Regions from separate parts of the Shewanella sp. WXL01 genome, predicted to be linked through region 2. Evidence: predicted binding sites of a transcription regulator. Region 2 holds the regulator's gene; each other region holds the start of a gene.
What was found. Region 2 encodes sigma-54, which starts transcription at its own class of promoters, with help from an activator protein. Its sites were predicted from a motif close to GTTGGCACGNNNNTNGNNT; they were not measured.
Positions count from the first base shown of each region.

Region 1 (7,433 bases), on a different contig from region 2:
TCGACAAGCAGGGTATCGAGTTTTCCACCTAGCTCAAAACCAATGCCTGTGGTGTTAGCAGAGCGGATTACACCAGTGTAGGTTTGATGTTGATCAAATGAGTCTGACTTAGTTAGCGCTAAGGTGGTGACAGGTTGCAATCTTGCTTGAGTTTGCACCTCCTCTTGTTCACTGCAGCCGCTTAACGTTCCGGCGCTGAGCGCTGCGATGACGACAACCGAGGTTGATGCCTTTAATACACGCTGGTTGATGCCATGCATAGTGCGGCGGCAATTGGCTAGATAAGTCATTACAACATTCCTTTTGATCCTTTGTTGCTTTTTCTCAGCAGGCTTGTTTGCTAATGCGCATGTTTCACATCATTAATCACGCAAGGTTTGCGGCCTGCTTGCAACAATTTGTATACATTCTAGACTGGCAAGTCTAATTTAACCAAACTGGACTGTCTAGTCTAGTTTGTGTTTTAATGAACCCACATTAGTCAAATTATGGCTAACCGGTAAGGCGAGAAACATGCAAAAACACATACCAAACAACCCGATAAAACTGACTCGAAGTGAGCAAAAACGGCAGCAGATTTTAACTTCTGCGATTGAGTTATTTTGTAACCAGGGTTTTGTGCACACCAGTATGGACGAAGTCGCTAAGCTTGCAGGTGTATCTAAACAAACGGTTTACTCTCACTTTGGCTCCAAAGATATTTTGTTCGCTTCGGCCATTGAGTCTAAATGTGTGGTGCATCAACTCACCGGAGATTTGCTGGAAGACCCTGCTCAGCCAGAGTTAGCACTCAAAACCTTTGCGAAGCACTTTGGCGAGATGATTATTTCTGAAGAGGCGCTGACCGTTTATAAGGCTTGTGTCTCTCAGGCGGATACTCACCCAGATACTTCAAAGCTCTACTATGAAGCTGGGCCTTTGCATGTTTTTGAATTGCTTGAAACCTACTTTGCTAAGGTAAATGAGCTAGGTCGTTATCATTTCGACAAGCCAAGGGATTGTGCCGTGCGGTTTTGTCTGATGTTATTTGGTGAGCAGCGAGTCGCACTAGAGTTAGGGTTAAACTTTGAGGAAGACATGTTGCTGCGCCAGCAATACTTGCAAGACTGTGCTGATATGTTCTTACGCGCTTACCGAGCCGATAGCCGGTAATTAACCATTCGATACCTAGGGCCTGTTAATCTTTGCTGATTAGAATTTGTTCGAATTAAAAGCACTTTAATCGCGACGCGAGCGATGACGTCTAGTCACCTAAACCTATTGATTTTAACAACAGGGCTCGCAACAAACTAAGCTCTTTGCTAAGGGCGTAGGTGCTTTTAAACGAACCTTTCAGGCAGCGCTTGTTGTCATTTCTACTGCGTTAACGACTTATCATGTGGAGCAACCACACATCAAAGTCGTTGCCTTGTATAAATTTCCAACAAGCGGCTGCAAAAATAATCTTGAAAGACCAACTGGCCCTAATGCTATACAGTTTTTATTTCGATATTTTCTTCATTTAATTGAACATTTTTGTGAACATGGGCGTATATTATGACATGATCCAACTCACAATAATTATTGGCAGCGCAATCTGGTTTAGCCTGCCGAAACGAATGGACTTCGACAATGACTGTATCAAATAACGCTAAGTTTGTTTCCGGTAGTATTCTTGCTTTAGCTCTTTCCAGTTCCATTGGGAGCGCCCAAGCCGCCTATAGTTATTCGCCTTTTAAATTTAACGTCGCTCGTACCTCTGCGCCCAATGCTCAAGTTGGCGATCAAGGTAATGAGTTTAAGCGTGATGTTTGGATGATAGGTCTCGCTGCCACTATGCCGTTAAACAGGCAGTGGTCGATAGGCGCGAATCTGGGGTACGACAACCTCGATTATGGATGGAAAATTAATCAAGGTAACCAACTCGTGAGCAACGAAGTGCCTTGGAATTCAATCAACCGTTACAGTGTTGGCTTGTCGGTCAATTATCGACCAAACGAGCAGTGGATGTTAATGCTTGCTCCAAAGCTGCAATACGCTTATGCCAATACCGCGTCATCGTCTAACGCCGAGAGTTATGGTGTTGTGGGGATGGGTATGTACCGCTTTGAGTCGGGAAATATGTTAGGAATGGGTGTTGCGTACCTAAACGATATTTCTAAAGTACGCACTATTCCTTATCTGGCGGTGAAATGGCAGATAAATGACAACTGGGTTCTGACTAACCCATTTCAAGCTGGATTTAGTGGACCAGCTGGTCTAGAGCTTAGATACAAACTAAACGATGACTGGGACTTTGGATTTGGTTCATCACGTCGCACCGAGCGCTTCCTTGTGGAAGATGATGATGTCAGCATTGAAATTGAAGAATGGGTGAGCTTTTTACGTGCAGGTTGGCAGGCGAGCAAAAGTGTTCATGTCAACATGTATGGCGGCTATTACTTCTCTGGTGAAATGGAGCAGAGCCAAACAGAGTTTTCTCAAGAGATAGAAAACCAATTTGCCGGTGCAGTGTCGTTTGAAGTGAAGTTTTAGATATTCAGGCACACATGTATAGAGAAGGCCTCTAAGTTAAATGACTTAGCGGCCTTTTACTATGTTAGCTATCTTGGATTTAATCAGGCTAGGTATCTCTATCTTTAAATCTAGAAGTAGGTGACTTCTTTGACTTTTCTTGGGCGGTTTTGTTGCTGATATAAGTGCCATACCTGCTCAAAGTCTAAGGACAACTCTGTGACATAAAACTCCCCTGAAGGATAAGTTTTCACTATCTTAGCGCCTCGAATAATGCCACTAACACTGGCGCGAACCTGATCATCATTTAATACCCAATCACTCACAGAGCTATTAGCGTCAATACGCTGACCATAGACTTGCTCGGCAAGCTCACGGTAGGCGGCAATTTTCGACGCCTGCATTGCCATTAATACTTTTTGCGACTTGTTGTCACTAAGTTGTAACTCAAGTGGCGCGTAACCTACAGCAGTAATCGTTGGAAAGTTTTCAGGCGCTTCAGTTTCCCACTGCACATATTTATCAGGCGATGCGCAAGCGGTTAACGTCAGTAACAACGCTGCAATGATTAGGCTTCTCATTGGTTGTCTCCTATAACTGAATAGCGCCCATCGGCAGCATTGGCGTGGCGATATAACAAGCCGTTACGATTTTCGATAGTTGATGGCGCTTGCAGGTAACCTGACAGGCTTGCACCGTCAACAAACGACTGAACAGAAGATACCACGCGGTTATTGGTAATATCGACGATGCGGCCGTTAAACACTACGCCTTCATTAGTCAGTGACATGGTTGAAACAAGTACATGGGCAACAGGCAGGTCGCTTGGCAGCATCTCCCAGTTACGTGATAGTAAAAACTCGCCTTGATCAGTAACGCGAATAGCGTTGGCTACATTGAGGTCGACAACGTTGAATTCATGGGCGTGGAATGCTGTCATTAAACCTTGCTGCAACTGGGCTGCAAGTGGGTTGGTCTGGCTATAATCGGCTGTCATCACCGGGGTTGCCACTACCAATGGTTGGTCGCTTCTCAAGCCATCGTTTTGCAGCACGAGTTCATTGGCTAACGTCTCTGCCCAAGTATTTACCTGGCCTTTAGGTGCAATGCCTGATGCCATGACATCATAGGTTACTTGCGGCGACTCTGCTGATATCTGCCCATCAACTACCTGCAAGTCATTGCTAAACGATAAGCGCTCAGCAGTGGGAACTTGCGTTGAGCTACATGCGCTGGTGCCAAGTAGTGCAAGTGCAACAACTGACAAGTAATGCTGCAATTTCATATTTATTCCTTCGCCTTAAGCCATGGTTGACGCAAAAATCGTCTATGGCAAATACCTGATTATCTAAATTATCGGCGCGGCTTCAGATTACTTTACTGATAATCATGGCTTATATGTGCTTTCACTACTTGTAGCTACTTGAGCAGCTTAGGCATAAAATTTGCTTTTATCTAACTAGGTATAGATTGGCGTAGTATTCAGACAAAAATTTGGCAGTCTGGCCGCTAGCTGTGTTTGTGCTGACTGTAGACTCAATTAACGTCATCAGCGCATCACAAACAAACGTTAACGCTCAAATGTAGAATAGGTAAGCGAATGAAACATAAGCTTGAACAGGTTAAATTTCCAAGGTTTTGGCAATTGGCTGACTGTAGTAAGTTGTCAGTACACTTTTCGTTACCTAGCTGTTCGTTTACTCGCGCTTTGGCTGCACCTGCACTGGCAGCTTGTATTGCTTTGCTGTCAAATCCAGCGATTGCTGAGCAGGTAGAGGTAACCGGTAAAGCAACCATTGTGAATGGTAATATTGAGAAAGCCCGTGAAGATGCAATTAGCCAAGCGCTAAATTATGCCAGTCTTAAAGCCGGGGTTAACTTTTCCAGTAATCAACAAATTGACCAAGGTAAGCTAACGCTGGACTCGTTTCAAATTCAGCGTATTGGCGCAGCTAATGATGTGCAATTGGTTAGCGAGATAATCAGTGACGACAAAATCTCAGTCGTGCTAAGAATGGAAGTGGTTGAGCAGCAAAGGGCTGAGCAATGCGTTAGTCAGGGTTTAAAGGCGACAATCATGTTGCCGAAAGCCTCAATTAAGAATAAACGCGATCTAGCCTACGGTCAGCTAGCATATTTACAACGTGATTTTTCTATTCAATTTGGTGATGCGTTAAATGCCTATTCCCAGTACAGCGTTGCCAATGTGCATGCTGACGAGTTACTAGACCATACCAATAAGCTCACGAACTATCGCGGCAATGTGCTGCCTAGCTGGCTAAGTGAGGCGACCGATAGTCATTATGTATTGCAGCCTGAGATCACCGATATTTCCGTAGAGGATTATGAGACCTCATTATTTGGTTTGGTCGAGCATTATCCAGAGCGTTACATCAAATTTAAGCTTAATTTGTATCATGGCATTAGTGGTGAGCTTGTGTGGTCAGATTCTTTTGAAAGCTCGTCTACTTGGGAGTTTGACAAGAGCCAGGCTGTATCAACAAGCTCAGCGCGTTTTTGGCAATCCAGCTATGGTTTAAAGCTTAATGAGTTATTTGAGCGCAGTTTAATTGAGTTGGATAACCAACTTAATTGTCGACCTTTACTTGGGCAAATCGTTGCGCGTCAGGGTGATAGAGTTGTGTTGAACTTAGGCCGAAATAATGGCGTTAAAATGGGCGATAAATTCCAAATCGTTTTGCAGCGTAATATCCCCGATAGAATTAACACCATGCGCGCCGTGGCCAGTAAAACCCGCGCCAATGTGACTATTGATCAAGTGACAGAGAACACAGCGACTGCAATTATTTCTGGAATAGAAAGCGCTAATAACATCCAGATTAACGATATAGCGATCAAGATTTAACCAATTAAATTTTAACGAGTTTAATCCGTGAATATATCGATAACAAAGGGTTTTCATCGACGGGAATTTGCGTATAATCAGCCCAAGTCTCCCTATAGCTCAACAGGATAGAGCAGCCGCCTCCTAAGCGGCCGATCAGGGTTCGAGTCCTTGTGGGGAGACCAGTCCGCATGTTTTTTCCTTAAAAATCAAACTATTAACTTTTTCATTGAGTTCTGTGCCGCCTATGTGCCGCCTTTGAATACACGTTTTTAGCACTTTTTGTTATAACCATATCGAATAATCTCAGTTTTAAGGCATTAAGCTCGGTTATAGACTTTCAGCTCTGTTTTTTATAGTTTTAGGCTAAATCAAAGACAAGGATGAAGTTTCGCGATGAGTGAATCGAATAAGGACAAAAGTACTGGCGCTGATAATAGTCCCGACCAAGCTGGTGGCGATAGAATTAAACGAGATTTTTTCGATGAAATGCCTTTTGATATACGGGCTGTTATTAACGCAGCGTCAAATATTGATGACCAAGATGTATCAAATCTTGTTGGTAAGGCAAATGATACGCTTGATTCATTCATCGCTCTTATGGAAAGCGATTCAAAATTAAAGGAGTTGCTTCCAGAAGGTGTTAAGGAAGAAACCCTAGCCCGTGAATTGGCTAAACTACCCGAAAGCCAAGTTATCATCGAACAAGAAAGGCTGGAAGGCGCTAAGGTTTTTGAAGCATTTTTTTGTGACCTTATAGATCAAGATATAGCCCCTGATATTGAAGCAGCCAGAAAGTTGGCGGCTGCAAAATCAATTACTGATGCACTTGCTGACTTATTCCCTGCCGAACAGTCTCAAATCTTTAATTATATCCCTGAAGAAGTAGCTGAATTACTTCAAGGTGCCTTCGTTTGTCATATGGCAGGCCTGCCAGACCAAGCTAAATTGTTTTATAAAATCTTTACTCAAAAGCAGTTTATGAACGCTCCAATTTACACTGGGTTTCAAGACGAAATCACCAAAAATAAAGGTGCTATAGAGCTTGCAAAGCTTCACTCACAAAAAGGGCAAGATTCCCGCCATAGTAAGAATAGGAAACGTAAAGCATACGCTCTTGAACTATACAAACAGCGGAAGTTTAAGAACCCAAAACAAGCAGCTGAGCGGCTATTCCCGCGCATTAATGAATACGCTAAATCTCTGCAGCACCCTTTCTCTAGTGAATATCAAGGATTTAATACTGTTTATCGTTGGTTCTTAGAGCTAACAAAAAAAGCAAACTAAAAAGTGCTTCTCACCCTGAGAAACACCTTTTTGAGCCTCACAAGCGCATACACTTTACCAACATGATCATATTGTAACTCCGACAAACACAAACTAATCGGAGTTAATTATGCAAACACTACTCACCCCTGCGGAAGTGGCGAGACAATTAGGAGTGACAATCGGCACTCTCTCAGTATGGCGTTGTACAGGACGTTACCCTCTCAGATTTATCAAAGTTGGTCGTCGTGTGATGTACCGTCAAAGCGATGTTGAAAACTTCGTTAACGGGAGGGTTTATGACCACACTCTATAGTTTTTTTACATTAAACCTTTTTGATTGTGTTCTTATCTTTGGCTTGATAAAGCTTCAGGCAAAGCTCGAAGGTATAAATGGTTGGCTTCAAGGCTTTAACAGCAGATCGCCATTAACGAGTACCACTAAGGAACAGATAGATAAAACCACTTTATACCCGTTAACGGGTACAACGCCTAAATTGGTCTCAATGTACCCGTTACGGGCTGCTGCACTCGTTAACGAACATAAGCCCGTTAATGTAACGAAAACTCCTACTGATAATAAAGGGGGCAAGTAATGGCCGCATTAAGTAAAGACCAACTTGCCTTGCTTTATTGGCTAGGTAAAACAGGCAATAGCATCTCAGTGTGTATCGAACTATGCCCTGATATTGGCAAAATCATTAGAGGTGAACGACCGAGCACAAATGACCAGAAAACCGTTGAAGCATTTCAACGGCGAACACTATTTAAACTAAAGGCTTGTGGTTTCATTAAGGAGGATATCCATTACATAACGGGTATTCGCTAT
Region 1 is NZ_JAAIKQ010000002.1:256,729-264,161, forward strand. Features, by position in the region: gene G3R49_RS06300 (efflux RND transporter periplasmic adaptor subunit) at 1-290, opposite strand, end outside; gene G3R49_RS06305 (TetR/AcrR family transcriptional regulator) at 514-1,152, shown strand; gene G3R49_RS06310 (DUF6268 family outer membrane beta-barrel protein) at 1,612-2,514, shown strand; gene G3R49_RS06315 (LPP20 family lipoprotein) at 2,625-3,074, opposite strand; gene G3R49_RS06320 (FlgO family outer membrane protein) at 3,071-3,778, opposite strand; gene G3R49_RS06325 (flagella assembly protein FlgT) at 4,094-5,359, shown strand; tRNA gene G3R49_RS06330 (tRNA-Arg) at 5,448-5,523, shown strand; gene G3R49_RS06335 (hypothetical protein) at 5,735-6,625, shown strand; gene G3R49_RS06340 (helix-turn-helix domain-containing protein) at 6,735-6,920, shown strand; gene G3R49_RS06345 (hypothetical protein) at 7,200-7,433, shown strand, end outside.
Region 1: the regulator sigma-54 is predicted to act here: its motif matches at 3,926-3,944, upstream of G3R49_RS06325 (flagella assembly protein FlgT).

Region 2 (7,433 bases):
CTGAAGATGGCGAAGCACAATGGCAACTGAGTGCTAGCAAAGGTCAATTAGATAAAAATAAAGATGTGGTGACGCTCAGCCAAGATGTACTTATTGATGCAGTTGACGTTGATGAGCCTTTGCAATCGCTGAGCACACAACAGATACAATTGGATTTAAATACCTTAATTGGCACCTCTAAATCAGCGGTATTTATCGAGGGCAAAGGCTTTCAAATTCAAGGTTTAGGTTTACATGCAGACCTAAATACTCAAGAATTAACACTACTTAGTCAGGTAGAAGGACGTTATGAACCACGTTAATCCACGCCAGATGTTGTTGGCTTCAGCAATTGTTGCCCTTGGGTTTGTTAGCCCAATGAGCTCCCTTGAAGCAAAAGAAGGCGACTTACAGCAGCAAGTAAAAATTAGCTCAGTTAGCCAAAAGGCAGATATAAAAAATAACCAAATCATTTTTTATGGTCCAGTGACTGTGGTTCAAGGTTCAATCAATATTCAAGCAGATGAACTACGCGCATTTACTTCTGATAACTCTGTAACCAAAACCTTAGTCGCCACTGGTAACCCTGCGACTTTTTCACAAGAGTTAGACGACGGTAAAATCGGTACCGCTAGCGCCTCTGAAGTACGCTACGACCTCGCAAGCACCACCTTGACGCTAACAGGTAAGGCTAAGCTTGACCAAGCAGGCAGTCAGGTGACAGGCGATATCATTCGCTACAACATTGATAAGCAAGAACTCATAGCCCAAAGTAAGGGCGATGAGCGAGTGATAACCATTATCCAGCCAGAGAACTTCCAAGATCCGTCAGAGCAAGCGCCTGTCGAGCAGCAGCCTGAGCCGCAAACGCGAATAGAACAACAGCAAGAGCCATCAACACAAGGTAATCAGTAGGCTAAGTAATGACAGAGCAAATCACCTTAACGGCTGAAAACCTGGCTAAAAGCTATAAGAACCGCCAAGTAGTGAAAGACGTAAGCTTATCGGTTTCCACTGGGCAAATTGTTGGTCTACTGGGCCCAAATGGTGCAGGTAAAACCACTACCTTTTACATGGTTGTTGGACTTGTAAAAAGCGACCACGGGCGCATTTTAATTGATGCCGATGATTTAACTTCTGATCCAATGCATCTGCGTGCGCGCAAAGGCATTGGTTACTTACCCCAAGAGGCAAGCATCTTCCGTAAGCTAACTGTACACGACAACATCATGGCAGTTTTACAAACACGTAAAGAGCTAACTAAAGAGCAACGTGTTGAAGAACTTGAACATTTACTCGAAGAATTCCATATCACTCACATTCGCGATAGCCAAGGTATGGCATTATCAGGCGGTGAACGTCGCCGAGTAGAAATTGCCCGGGCACTGGCTGCAAACCCGAAATTTATCTTGCTCGATGAACCATTTGCGGGGGTTGACCCAATTTCGGTAATCGACATCAAGAAAATTATTCAGCAACTCAAATCTCGTGGTCTAGGGGTGTTGATCACTGACCATAATGTGCGTGAAACCCTCGATGTTTGTGAGCATGCTTATATCGTGAGCCAGGGCAACTTAATTGCCGAGGGGACACCAGATGAGATCTTGAGCGATCAGCAAGTTCGTGCAGTATACTTAGGTGAACAATTCAAGCTATAGTTATTGATGTTTTGGTTTCGCTCGCTCAACTACATGGGCGGCGACAGCATTAGCTTCGACTGAGTACCAATCCAGTCTCTCCTAAGGAAGCCAATTACAAGCATTAATGTGTGTCTCTTATACGATACCTAGGGATAAGTGGTAAATGAAAGCGTCACTACAGCTCAAAATGGGTCAACACCTGACTATGACCCCACAACTGCAACAGGCAATTCGCCTACTGCAGCTGTCTTCATTGGAGCTACAACAAGAAATACAACAAGCATTAGACTCTAACCCACTGCTTGAAGTAGAAGAAGAATTTTACGACGGTAAAGACGCCTCAAAAGACAAACAAGATCAAGCTGATACCGATTTTAGTGAAGCAAGCCAAAAGTCTGCTGAAACAGACACTTCCAACGTTGATCTCGCAGACTCGCTCAATAAAGAATCTATGCCTGACGAGCTGCCAATGGACACCACCTGGGATGAAGTCTATACAGCCTCACCAGTTGCCAGCACTGGCGCAACCAGCTCTGGATCACGCGACGATGATATGCCATTTCAAGGCGAGACCACAGAAGGTCTATACGAGCATTTAGAATGGCAAAAAAACCTCACTCCTTTTTCTGATACCGATTTAGCCATCGCCACCGCCATTATCGATGCCATTGACGATACAGGCTATTTAACCCAAAGCACCGAAGATATCCTTAGCGCCATGGGCGATGAAGAGGTTGAGCTAGAAGAGGTTGAAGCAGTACTTAAACGTATTCAGCATTTTGACCCCATTGGCGTTGCTGCGCGCGATCTAAGTGAGTGCCTGCTTATACAGTTAGCGCAATTTCCTAATGACACCCCTCATATTGACAATGCGCGTATGTTGATTGCCAACTATCTCGACCTAATTGCTGGCCGTGATTTTCGTTTACTTATGCGTAAAACCAAGCTTAAAGAAGATGAACTTAGGGAAGCAATTCACCTGATCCAATCATTGAATCCAAAGCCTGGTGCGGCAATCACACCTAGTGATGATGAATATGTCATACCTGATGTGTCAGTATTAAAGAAAAATGGCCGCTGGGTCGTGGAGCTTAACCCTGACAACATGCCAAAAATTGGTGTCAATCAGCATTACGCTTCTATGGCTCGTAGCACCAAAAGCCAGGCTGACAGCCAGTTTATTCGCGGTCATTTGCAAGAGGCTAAATGGTTCATTAAGAGTCTAGAAAGCCGTAATGACACCCTGTTAAAAGTGGCCAACTGTATCGTACAGTTCCAACAAGGCTTCTTTGAATATGGTGAAGAAGCCATGAAACCAATGGTACTCAACGATATTGCTGAGGCCGTCGAGATGCATGAATCCACTATTTCCAGGGTTACCACACAAAAGTACATGCATACGCCACGCGGTCTGTTTGAACTCAAATACTTTTTCTCAAGCCATGTCAGCACAGATGACGGTGGCGAATGCTCATCTACAGCTATTCGCGCCTTTATCAAAAAGCTGGTCGCCGCTGAAAATCAGAAAAAGCCATTAAGCGATAGCAAAATGGCACAACTGTTAGCGGAGCAAGGGATTAATGTTGCTCGTCGTACGATAGCGAAATACCGTGAAGCAATGCTTATCCCGCCCTCAAACCAACGTAAGAGCTTATAAGCTCAATCAAAGGAGGACGATATATGCAAATAAACCTAACGGGGCACCACATTGAGTTAACTGACTCACTCAGAGAGTATGTTGACAGTAAATTTGCCAAACTAGAACGTCATTTTGAGCAAATCAACAATGTGCACGTTATCCTAAATGTCGACAAACAAGTACAAAAGGCTGAGGCTAAAGTCAGCCTTAGTGGAGGAGAAGTCTTCGCCACTTCTGAACATAGCGACATGTATGCTGCAATCGACTCTTTGATCAGCAAACTTGACCGCCAGGTAATCAAACATAAAGAGAAGCTAACCAAGCATTAATGATGGAAATTCGTACCATCCTGCAGCCGGAGTGCACTGCCTGTGCCACTCCGGGCAGTAAAAAAAAGGTATTGCAACTCATTAGCGAAATCGCAGCAGAGCAATACACAGACCTTTCAGCACAAGAAATTTTCGAAAGTCTTGTCGCTCGTGAAAAAAAAGGTAGTACAGGTATAGGCAATGGTATCGCGATTCCCCACGGTCGTTTAGACAATATCGAGCAGCCCATTGCGGTGTTTATCAAGTGCGATGAATCAATTGATTTCGATGCCATCGACAACAAGCCTGTCGATTTACTATTTGCGCTTATTGTACCGTCAGATCAATGTCAGCAACATTTAGCGACGTTGGCTTATATTGCAGAAAAACTTAATGACAAGCAAACACTCAAACAGTTACGTAAATCAACAGATAAAACTCAACTCTATCAGGTGATCGCTCAATGAAACTGGTTATCGTCTCAGGTCGTTCAGGCTCAGGAAAGTCCGTTGCACTTAGGGTGCTAGAAGACTTAGGTTACTACTGTGTCGACAATCTGCCGATCCCATTGATCAATACATTGCTTGAGCAGCTTAAAGGCTCACATGAGCTTATTGCGATTAGCGTTGATGTGCGCAACATAAAGGAGCAAGGAAAAGTACTGCAGGCTCAGCTACAACTATTACCAGCCGATATCAGTATCACTAGCTTCTTTTTGAGCTCGAACGACAAAGTGCTACTCAAACGTTATAGCGAAACGCGCCGTTTACATCCATTGTCTAAGCAACACCTGTCTTTGCAAGACGCCATAATTCAAGAAGGTAAATTACTCGAGCCTATTTCGAATATAACTGACCACTTTATTGATACCTCCGAGTTCAACATCTATGAGCTCAGTGACAAGGTTAGAGAAATTTTGCTTGGCAGTGTCGACCGTGAACTGGTGATCAATATCAACTCGTTTGGCTTTAAATATGGTATGCCTAAAGAAGCAGACTTTATGTTTGATGTGCGCTTTCTACCTAACCCTCACTGGGAGCCTGAGCTAAGACCACTAACAGGCCTAGACAAAGGGGTACAAAATTTCCTTAATCAGCAACCTCAGGTAGGTAAGTTTGTTCTGCAAATCGACAATTTTTTCGAAACCTGGATGCCGCAACTTGAGCGTAACAACCGCAGCTATGTCACCATCGCGATAGGTTGTACTGGTGGTCAACACCGCTCAGTGTTTATTGCTGAACAAGTAGCAAAACGCCTTAGCACGCACATCAAACACAAAATACTTGTGAGTCACCGCGAGCTAAGCACGCCAGCACAAAGCTAGCCTATACTTATAAAAAGTGCACAACCCTATGCTGCAACGACAAATAACCATATCTAACAAGCTCGGGCTGCACGCTCGCGCAGCAACTAAACTAGCAACCCTAGCTGCGAAATTCGACGCCGAAATAACGCTTATCCATGGCGACAAGCAAGCAAGCGCAGCCAGCGTATTAGGGCTATTAATGTTGGAAAGCGGTGTAGGAAAAACCATTACCCTCACAGCTAGCGGTAATGATGCTCAGGCTGCACTCGATGCAGTAAGCGCATTGATTGATGCTAAGTTCGAGGAAAACAGTTAACCCTCTGTGATACAAGCGAATTTTTAACATCAATATCATAAAAATGAATTAGTGGTACTCGACTTGATAAGCTACCATTAGCAAAATTTTTTTGGGGAGAGTCTACCAATGGGTGTCGAAGTTTTAGATACAGAGCTAACAGAGCAAAGACTCAATCAACTCACCCAGGCCCTAGGAAGCGGCATGTTTGTCCACGTGCGCAACATGCTGCACGACATGGCACCTTCAGACGTTGCCCTCATTCTTGAGTCTTCCCCACCTCGCAGCCGTCAAGTACTATGGCAATTGATTGACCAGGAACAAGCTGGAGAAATCTTAGAAGAGCTTGGTGAAGACCTAAAAGACGCCCTCATTAGTAATATGACGCCGGAGCGGTTAGCGCAAGCAACCGCCGGTATGGATACCGACGACCTCGCCTACATTCTGCGCTCATTGCCTGATACCGTTTATCATCAGGTGTTGCAATCAATGACCAGTCAAGACAGGCACAGAGTTGAACAAGCATTGAGTTACCCAGATGATACTGCGGGTAGTTTAATGAATACAGATACAGTTACCCTTCGCCCTGACGTTAACATTGATGTTGTACTTAGATACCTGCGCCAACGAGGGCATCTACCTGATGCCACAGACATGCTGTACGTAGTCGACAGGCGCGACCAAGTACTCGGCGGTGTAAGACTATCTGATTTATTAACCTGTAACCCTAGTATGTCGGTGCGCGATGTCATGGATATTGAGTTAGAGAGCATTCCTGTCGACATGCCAGCTAATGAAGTGGCGCAACTGTTCGAGCGCCATGACTGGATGTCTGCACCCATTGTTGATAGCGATGCCAAACTGCTTGGGCGTATCACCATTGATGATGTGGTTGATGTTATTCGTGAAAATGCAGAGCATGACATGATGGGTATGGCAGGTATGGACGACGCTGAAGATACCTTCGGCCCCGTCGTGAAAAGTACCTTCAAACGTTCATTATGGTTAACCATTAACTTGTTTGCCGCCTTACTTGCCGCCTCGGTGAGCAACATGTTCGAAAACACCCTTGAGCAATTCGCTACCATTGCAATCTTAATGACCATTGTGCCGAGTATGGGCGGCGTTGCAGGTAACCAAACCTTAGCACTGGTGATCCGCGGTATTGCCCTTGGACATATTGGCCAAAGTAACTCGCGCTGGCTTATTGGCAAAGAGCTAGCCATTGGCTGTTTAAATGGGGTTATGTGGGCAGTATTAGTATTTGCGGCCGTATGGCTTTGGAAAGGTGAGATAGCCTTAGCTGGGCTCATCGGCGGTGCTATGCTGATCAATATGACAGTAGCAGGCTTAGCCGGTGCAGGCATTCCACTTATTCTTAAAAAATTCAATATTGATCCAGCATTGGCTGGCGGCATGGTATTAACCACTGTCACTGATGTCATCGGCTTGTTCGCGTTTCTAGGCTTAGCTACAGCCTTCTTAATGTAGCACCTCACTCTATCCAAATATGCTTAAGCCGCTTGCGGCAAACCGTCTGCTCAGCCAGCCCTTCAAAGTCCAACATTGGTGCATTTGCACTAATTTTGGGCTCTCTGATTTTCCCCCTAAAAACACAGCAAGCGTAAACTACTGATATTATTGAATTTAAAAACATTTCCGAGTTGGCACAAAGCTTTCTTATAGTTATATATACCCCTAAAGAGGTATTCACCTAAATTAACCTGAACTAGGGCAAATTAGGATGAGATGACATTGTTAAGAAAAAAACAGGGAGAACAAAGCGCTAGCAAGGATAGCTTTAAAGCGCTAACTGTTGAGTCTAGGTGCAAATGCTAAATACGAAATGCTGATCGTTTCATGTTAACGCAAAGCGGCACCTTGTAGTCATTAGGATATATGGAGTTCACTATGATGCGAGTACACAACTTAAATAGTAAAAAATTGCTGTTGCCTATGTCTGACTTGTTGATGAAAGTTCGACGTTTTTACCAGCAAGAGCAATATTTTTATCGTCATTTAGGTATTAGCACTTGGCCAATTAACAGACGCTAACGGTCAACATTAAGCACAGGACATAAGCATCAAAGTTATTTTGCCCCTAAATACTCAGTTACATAAGAGCTGACTCAGTTACGTAAGACACTGACTAATAGAAACAATAAGTCTATAAACCGGCAAAATGCAGTAACTTAATTTAAGGAAGTACAATGCAAAACCTAACCACTAAAGCGCCAATAGCTAGTGAAAACACCAAGGTTAGTGA
Region 2 is NZ_JAAIKQ010000001.1:590,972-598,404, reverse strand. Features, by position in the region: gene lptC (LPS export ABC transporter periplasmic protein LptC) at 1-302, shown strand, start outside; gene lptA (lipopolysaccharide transport periplasmic protein LptA) at 313-894, shown strand; gene lptB (LPS export ABC transporter ATP-binding protein) at 903-1,637, shown strand; gene G3R49_RS02425 (RNA polymerase factor sigma-54) at 1,783-3,276, shown strand; gene hpf (ribosome hibernation promoting factor) at 3,300-3,587, shown strand; gene ptsN (PTS IIA-like nitrogen regulatory protein PtsN) at 3,590-4,033, shown strand; gene rapZ (RNase adapter RapZ) at 4,030-4,890, shown strand; gene G3R49_RS02405 (HPr family phosphocarrier protein) at 4,919-5,188, shown strand; gene mgtE (magnesium transporter) at 5,297-6,658, shown strand; gene G3R49_RS02395 (hypothetical protein) at 7,079-7,222, shown strand; gene G3R49_RS02390 (transposase) at 7,378-7,433, shown strand, end outside.

Region 3 (7,433 bases), on a different contig from region 2:
TGTTAGTTAATTCCTGCTCTGTACGTGGTACGCGAGTGACCTGGCCATCCTCACCTGGCGCGCCAGACTTAAAGTCTACAGCCACTGACACACTTACTCTACGTACTGTGCCGATTTGCTGACGGGTATGGCTAATAGTGGTATCTAACTCAAAATTACGGGTCGCTTCTCTAAATGAGTCACCTTGCTGACGATTGGTTTCTGTACCGGCACCCGCTTCTTCAGGAATATTTGACTCCATTGGCGGTTGATTGGTTAGTGCGCCAGGAATACCGCCTACACCGCCAGAGGTTGAGTTACGCTCCACAGTCATTTCACTACGAACAGCAGGTAAGTCAGGAGAAAAACGCTTTGCAGTTTGCTCAACCGCCGTAAAGTCCATATTCACGTCAACTTGAGAGGTAAAGTTCTCAGGACCAAGGATTGGCATCAAGATTGAGTCAATCTTCTTACGGTATTCTGCTTCTTTCTGTTGGACTAGCTCTAGTTCTCGGCGGGCACGAGCTGATGTACCTTCTTGACTACCTGAATTAAGTAAACGGCCATTTGAATCAGTGACGGTAACGCGTGATGGCTCTAACCCTTGCACGGCAGAAGCCACAATATCAACGACACTATCGACTTCCTCCTGACCTAACCCGCCGCGGCGTACGTTCACAACTACCGTTGCACTAGGTTTAGATGCATTGCGGGCAAATACGTTTTCTTTAGGTAAGGCCAAAATAACTTTGGCGCGGCTGATACTGTTTAACTCTTCAATAGCGCGAGCAAGATTAAGCTCCTGACTGTGCTTAAGGCGAGCTTGCTCCATGCGCTGACTCACGCCAAATCCGCTGTCTTTACTTAGATAATCATCAGCGGGCGCTGCACTATCAACTCCGGCGCGGCTAAGCAGCAATTTTACGTCCTGGTATTTGTTCTCAGGAATGCTTAACACATCAACATTGATTTTGTATGGAATTTGGTTCTTATCCAGCACATCAAGTACCTGGATCATTTGATCCGTTTCCATCTTACCTAACGGGCGATACTCTGGCTCTTGCGCCCAGATCATAATAATCACAGCAACAGCTAAGCAGATAGCAAGGCCCAGGATCATGATCACCTGGCGCATCATGTCTACGCCACCCAGGCTGCCAAGTAAGCCTGGTTTGTTCTCTTGTTGGATACCTGTATCTACTGTGGTATCCGTTCCAACCATCACATCTGTGCTCACGATAATTACCTATTTAATCTAAATAACTGTCAATCACTGTCTGCCAACACCAACTAAGAAAGCCACTAAATGTGACTATACTGGCATGCTCATAATTTCTTTATATGCTTCTACTAACTTGTTGCGAACCTGCACGGTTGCTTCAAAAGCTACACCGGCTTTCTCACGCGCAATTACCGTGTCTGACAACGTCACAGTTGTATCACCCATATCAAGGCGCGTTGCCAAGTTTGCCGAGTTCTTTTGCAGCCCACTTACATTGCCAACTGCATCTGACAACAGCTGACCAAAATCAGCTCCCGATGTGTTGTTTACCTGCTGAGTTAATCCAGGACGAATGTTGGTGTCAATTGAAGGAGCAATTTCACCACGTAGTGATTGCATTTCTTGTAGTAGTGGGTTGTTGCTGATCTGCATGTTTAACTCCTTCGTCGATTAATTGACGGCATTCTCAATCTATATAGAGTTAAAGCAATTAGGATGCCAACAGAATAACTGTTGAACTTTTTAGGGAAGTGATTGTTGATTAATTCAGCAAGTGTTGCTGTTTCTTGTGAGGTTTAGCTACACAAAGAGAATAGCCTGCTGCTGATAACAGCATACAGGCTACACTTATTCATATGCACTTAGGCAGGGATCTGAATACCCATATCGCGCATTTTTGCCATCTTGTATCTTAGTGTTCTGGCACTGATCCCAAGCTTTTCTGCCACTTGTTTACGGCTACCATTGCACTGATTCAAGGTCTCAAGAATAATCACGTGCTCTTGCGCTTTAAGCTCACTGCCTAGCGCTTCCACTTGTGGCGCACTCGTCAATTCTGCTGCGGGTTCAACCGCAGCTGGCACGTCAGCGCTATCGAGAATAATGTCGTTAGCACTGATTTCATCACCGACTCGTAAAATCAAGGCGCGCTGCACCACGTTATCTAGCTCTCGCACATTCCCCGGCCAGCGATGAGTCAGTAACCGCCGCGTGGCGGCTTCATCAAGTGTTGGCACAGGTGTGATTGCCAAGCGCTCAGCATGTTTAGCCAGTAAGTGATTAGCAAGTGGAATAATATCCGCGGGGCGCTGGTTTAACGCTGGCCAAGTCAGAGGAAATACATTGATGCGGTAGTACAAATCTTCCCTAAACTCACCTGAAGTTGCCATGGCTTTCAAGTCTCGGTTTGAAGTTGCCAGTACGCGCACATCAAGCTTGATGGTCTTACGTCCGCCTAAACGCTCTACTTCCCGCTCTTGCAAAACTCGGAGCAGTTTTGCTTGTAGACCCAATTCCATCTCAGAGATTTCATCAAGCAGTAAAGTTCCGCCATGGGCTTGCTCGAATTTACCAGGACAGGCTTGATAAGCACCGGTAAAAGCGCCCTTCTCGTAGCCAAATAACGTCGCCTCAAGCATGTTTTCAGGAATAGCCGCACAGTTAATAGCTACAAACGGCGCTTCATGACGTGGGCTGTTGTCGTGAATATAACGCGCCATCACCTCTTTACCCGAACCACTAGGCCCCATGATCATCACTGACGCATCTGAGCTAGCAACACGTTTAGCTAAATTCAGCAATGCCAAAGATTTATCATCTGCCGCTACCGGTTGCCCAGAGTTGTCATTAAGGGGTAAGTAGCGTGACACCTGATTCAGTAATACTTCTGGTGCAAACGGCTTGGCGAGGTAATCTACCGCACCTTGCTTAATCGCTTCTACCGCGCTGTCAATGGTGGCAAATGCGGTCATCAACAACATCGGCGTTTTAGGGTGATGTTGCTGTAAATAATTCAGCAAACCTAAACCACCAATACCTGGCATTTGTACGTCGCTTATCACCATATCAAAGGTATTTTGCTTTAGCGCCATAATCGCTTCTTCAGCACTAGCAACATCAACGCACTCATATTGAGCGAGCATTAGGGTATCAAGTAATGCCTCACGTAAAGATGCATCATCTTCAACTAACAGTAATTTCGCTTCAGGCATCTTGTCCTCCTTGACGAGCATTTTGCTTATTAAAGGTTAGTCGGAAATGACAGCCCTCGCCCGGTTTGCTTTTAAGTTGAATATCACCTTGATGATTACGCACTACTGATTGCACCACGGCTAAGCCGAGGCCTGTACCTTGTGACTTTGTGGTGAAGAAAGGCTCTAAAATTTGCTTAGCGTTGGCACTGTCGAGACCCTTGCCATTGTCAATCACATCAATAAACACTTGCTGCTGATCTTCACTCGCAACAATTTTGACTAAGTTAGCACCGGCTTCCAGCGCATTAATGATTAGATTGTTAAATGCTGAGCTTAGGGCGCTAGCATTGGCTTGTATCTGGCTCTCACTGGTATTTTCAACGGTTAGTTCGCAACTATGCTTAAGCGCAATCGGCTCACAGTTATCCATAACACGCTCAATCAGCTGACCTAGCGTCACTGTATCAGCTAGTTCATCCTGGCGACCTTTAGCCATTAGCAGCATGTCATTTACTTGGCGCTCGAGCTCATTTAATCGGTCGACAAGTTTGATTTGAAAACGCTGCTTGGCGGATTCTGTTAGTTTAGGACTACCAAGATTTGATGCATACAGCAACGCTGCAGACAATGGCGTGCGCACCTGATGAGCCAATGATGCTACCATTTTTCCTAGCGCAGATAGGCGTTGCATGTGTGATAAATTCTTTTGGAGTAAGCGAGTTTCTGTTAAGTCTGTTAACACTATCAACTGGCCAGGCTCTGGAGTCAGAGGGGTAATCGCCAATTTAACCCTGCGGCCATTTTTCAGCGACACCTCATGACCATCGTCTTTTTGCGGCGCAAATGAGCGATTGATAACATCAAACCACTTTGCCCCTTGCAATGGCCTACCTAACAATTCCGTTGCAACTGGGTTAGCGAGTGTTACTACACCATTACCATCAATAATGACCACTCCAGACGGCATAGCCTGAAGAATGTGCGCCATTTGATTAGACATATTCGCCGCCTCTTTTAAGGTAGAAATAGTCATACTTGCATCCGTGCTTGGTGCTTCAACTGATTGACAATCCACTTGCCTAAGCGCTGCCTGAGGCTGCTTATCATTGTTCGATTGATATTCAGTGATAGCTTGAGCTGAATACATGGAAACTCCGTCAAAAGATTTACGTTTGACGTTACTCTGCACGTATCATGCCAATGGTTAATGTTCGCTAACACGCTAATTCATATTAGCCCCAGTGAGATCTGAAATAGTGCCAGAGCAAACACTAAGCAATATTCAAATCAAAAACTCGCGGCAAAGCCAAACCTCAGCTCATATTAAAGCAGATGTGTCGATTAATTTAATTTGCAATAAAGCTTAAAGAATGACTGCTGAAGGCTAATAGAAGTCAGCACTTGCGCTGTTAAGCCTAGTTCAGTTAGCTTAATTTAGCTCAGCTTTGACAAGGATAAAAGCCGGCGCTCAGGTACAAAAAAACCTGCTGCTGCAGGTTTTTATTTAAAGCACCAATTTAGGCTTAGTCTTTGCCCATGCCATACTTTCGCATTTTCTCAACTAGAGTGGTACGGCGGATACCAAGCATTTCTGCGGCCCTAGCAACGACACTATCTTGTTGCTCAAGCGCTTGACGGATCATGTCGATCTCTAACTCTGCAAGTAAATCTTTCAGATTCACCCCTTCTGGAGGAAGCTCTGTAGGGAAACGAGTCTCAGGGATCTCAACAGGCTCTTCATCATTAAAGATTGAAGCCAATGCATCTCGTTCAAGTTGCTCTTCACTGACCTCAACAGAGTACTCTGGTACGTCAATATGGCGATACTTCCTTGGCAAATCGTTAACATCAACTAGACCACCAGGGTACAGAATAGTTAAACGCTCAACCAAATTAGATAATTCGCGCACATTGCCTGACCAGGTATGCTCTTTAAGTGATTCAATCGCACGTTGAGTAAAACGAACCTTACCACGACCTTCATTAAACACGCGGCTAACAAGCTCTTGCAAAAGCAGTGGAATGTCTTCACTACGCTCACTCAATGCAGGCATTTCAATTGGGAAAACATTGAGACGATAGTATAAATCCTCGCGAAACTCGTTTTCCTCAATCATGGATTCAAGATCACGATGAGTTGCAGCGACAACGCGAACATTAGTATTAATGGTTTTGCTGCCGCCCACACGCTCAAACACACGCTCTTGTAATACACGCAGTAACTTTACCTGCATCTGCAGCGGCATATCACCAATTTCGTCAAGGAATAAGGTACCGCCCTCAGCCAATTCAAACCGGCCTTTACGAGCTGAAATAGCGCCTGTAAACGAACCTTTTTCATGACCAAAAAGCTCGCTTTCTAATAACTCAGGAGGAATCGCACCACAGTTAACAGGAATAAATGGGCCATCACGGCGTTCTGACATGTAATGAATATTACGCGCCACAACTTCTTTACCAGTTCCTGACTGGCCTAACACCAGTACTGTTGCATCTGAACCTGCGACTTGATTTATCAAGTGGCGTACGTTGGCAATACCGTTACTGCGACCGACAAGGCTACGGAAAAGTTTGGTTTGATTACCACTGGTAGGAACTTGTTCTTTTTTGACTTGGCCGAACACCTGACAAAAATGCAGCAGCTCGGTCAATTGAGGGTAACTTAGCGGCTCTTCAACGATACCCAAAATATTGGAAAGTTTTAGCTCAGCTGCACCGAGCAACAAAATCGGTTGCCAAGGCGCAACAGAAGCAATGTTTTTGATAGATTCAGGGACAACTTCATCAGTTGCAATGACAAGAGCTCGATAACGAGCAGCTTCTAGCAGCTCAACCAACGCATCTGCAGTTATAATTTCGCACTGTTCTCCCAAAAACTCGAAAATACAGCACAAGCGGGAAACGCGTTCTGATGGGGTTCCGACAATTAAGATTTTTTGTTCTATTTGCATCATTCAGAAAGCCAAGCTTTAAAAAGTACTAGGTTTACGTTGAGTCATCTCTCCAGAGTAAGCTGAAGTGTTTAATAGTAATCACTATAATGTGACTTTCTTTTACTATAAAAATCCACTTACATACTGTAATTTAGCCTGCTCAACGAACCGTCATTTCGCTATGCAGATATTTCTACTTTCACTACACAATTCACCGACACTTACACATAAGTATTAGCATTCGGTACGAATATACAAATAGTGTATTAAGCTGAAGCTATTAGCAAGCACTGACTAAATATAATCAAACACTCGGTTGATTTTAGTTCAATTTTGCTCACTTTATCAGCTTTTTTAACGCTTTATGGTATGACCGTCAGATTACAGGCACAAAAAAAGACGCCCGAAAGCGTCTTTATTCACTAAAGCTTAATTAGCGCTATCAGCACTACTCATATGATGCTCATCATTAGGGATAGCATCCCAACCTTCTTTGATGGTACGTAGGATCTCTGACACATCATCGATAGCCTTCACATCATTATTGATGTTGGCTTCGGAGAGCTTTATCAACATAAAATCATACAATCGACTTAGGTTAACGGGGATATCTCCGCCTTCGTCCATGTTTAAACTGTTATTTAGTCCATTGATAAGCCCGATGGCCTTACCAATGAAAATCCCTTTGTTCTCAATATCATTGCGCTCAATAGCGAATCGAGCTTGCGCTAAACGCTCTAACGCCCCACTGAACATCATCTGAATGATCCTATGAGGGGAAGCAACTGCAATCTCACTTTCAAGGGAAACTTTACGATAAGACTGTAATGAACCTCTCATCTTTCACCTACCTATTTAAATCTATGTCTTTGTAAACGTTAATTTTTCGCTTGTTTGACTGACGCGTAGTCAGCAAGTCACGACGATGAATTAGCGCTTTATTGGCTTTAGCGGCAAACTCTTGAGTTAACTGAAGTTGAGCCTGCACCTCTTGTTGCGTCACATCCTCACTTTCGATAATAGCTTGTACGAAAGTTTGACGCTCACCAATAAGGTCTAGCAAGGTTTGTACCAACAAATCAGATTTTTCTTCTTCTGCTGGCGTGGTGTCTATCGCATCGAGGAGCAACCCAATCTCATGATTGAGCTGCCCAATATCATTATACTGCTGCAATTTAGTTACCTACTTTGATAACTCTAGTGGGTAGCTTATGTTAACGACTTGCTCTGGATAAGTCTCTAACTACCCATTTTTAAAATTATTGTGAGACGACACCTGGTAATGAGGCGAGCTTAGCTGAAAGTCCCGCGCTCTCGGCATTGAGG
Region 3 is NZ_JAAIKQ010000002.1:294,120-301,552, reverse strand. Features, by position in the region: gene fliF (flagellar basal-body MS-ring/collar protein FliF) at 1-1,204, opposite strand, end outside; gene fliE (flagellar hook-basal body complex protein FliE) at 1,292-1,633, opposite strand; gene G3R49_RS06500 (sigma-54 dependent transcriptional regulator) at 1,843-3,192, opposite strand; gene G3R49_RS06495 (PAS domain-containing sensor histidine kinase) at 3,185-4,207, opposite strand; gene G3R49_RS06490 (sigma-54 dependent transcriptional regulator) at 4,698-6,128, opposite strand; gene fliS (flagellar export chaperone FliS) at 6,537-6,947, opposite strand; gene G3R49_RS06480 (hypothetical protein) at 6,955-7,281, opposite strand; gene fliD (flagellar filament capping protein FliD) at 7,367-7,433, opposite strand, start outside.
Region 3: the regulator sigma-54 is predicted to act here: its motif matches at 4,358-4,376, upstream of G3R49_RS06495 (PAS domain-containing sensor histidine kinase).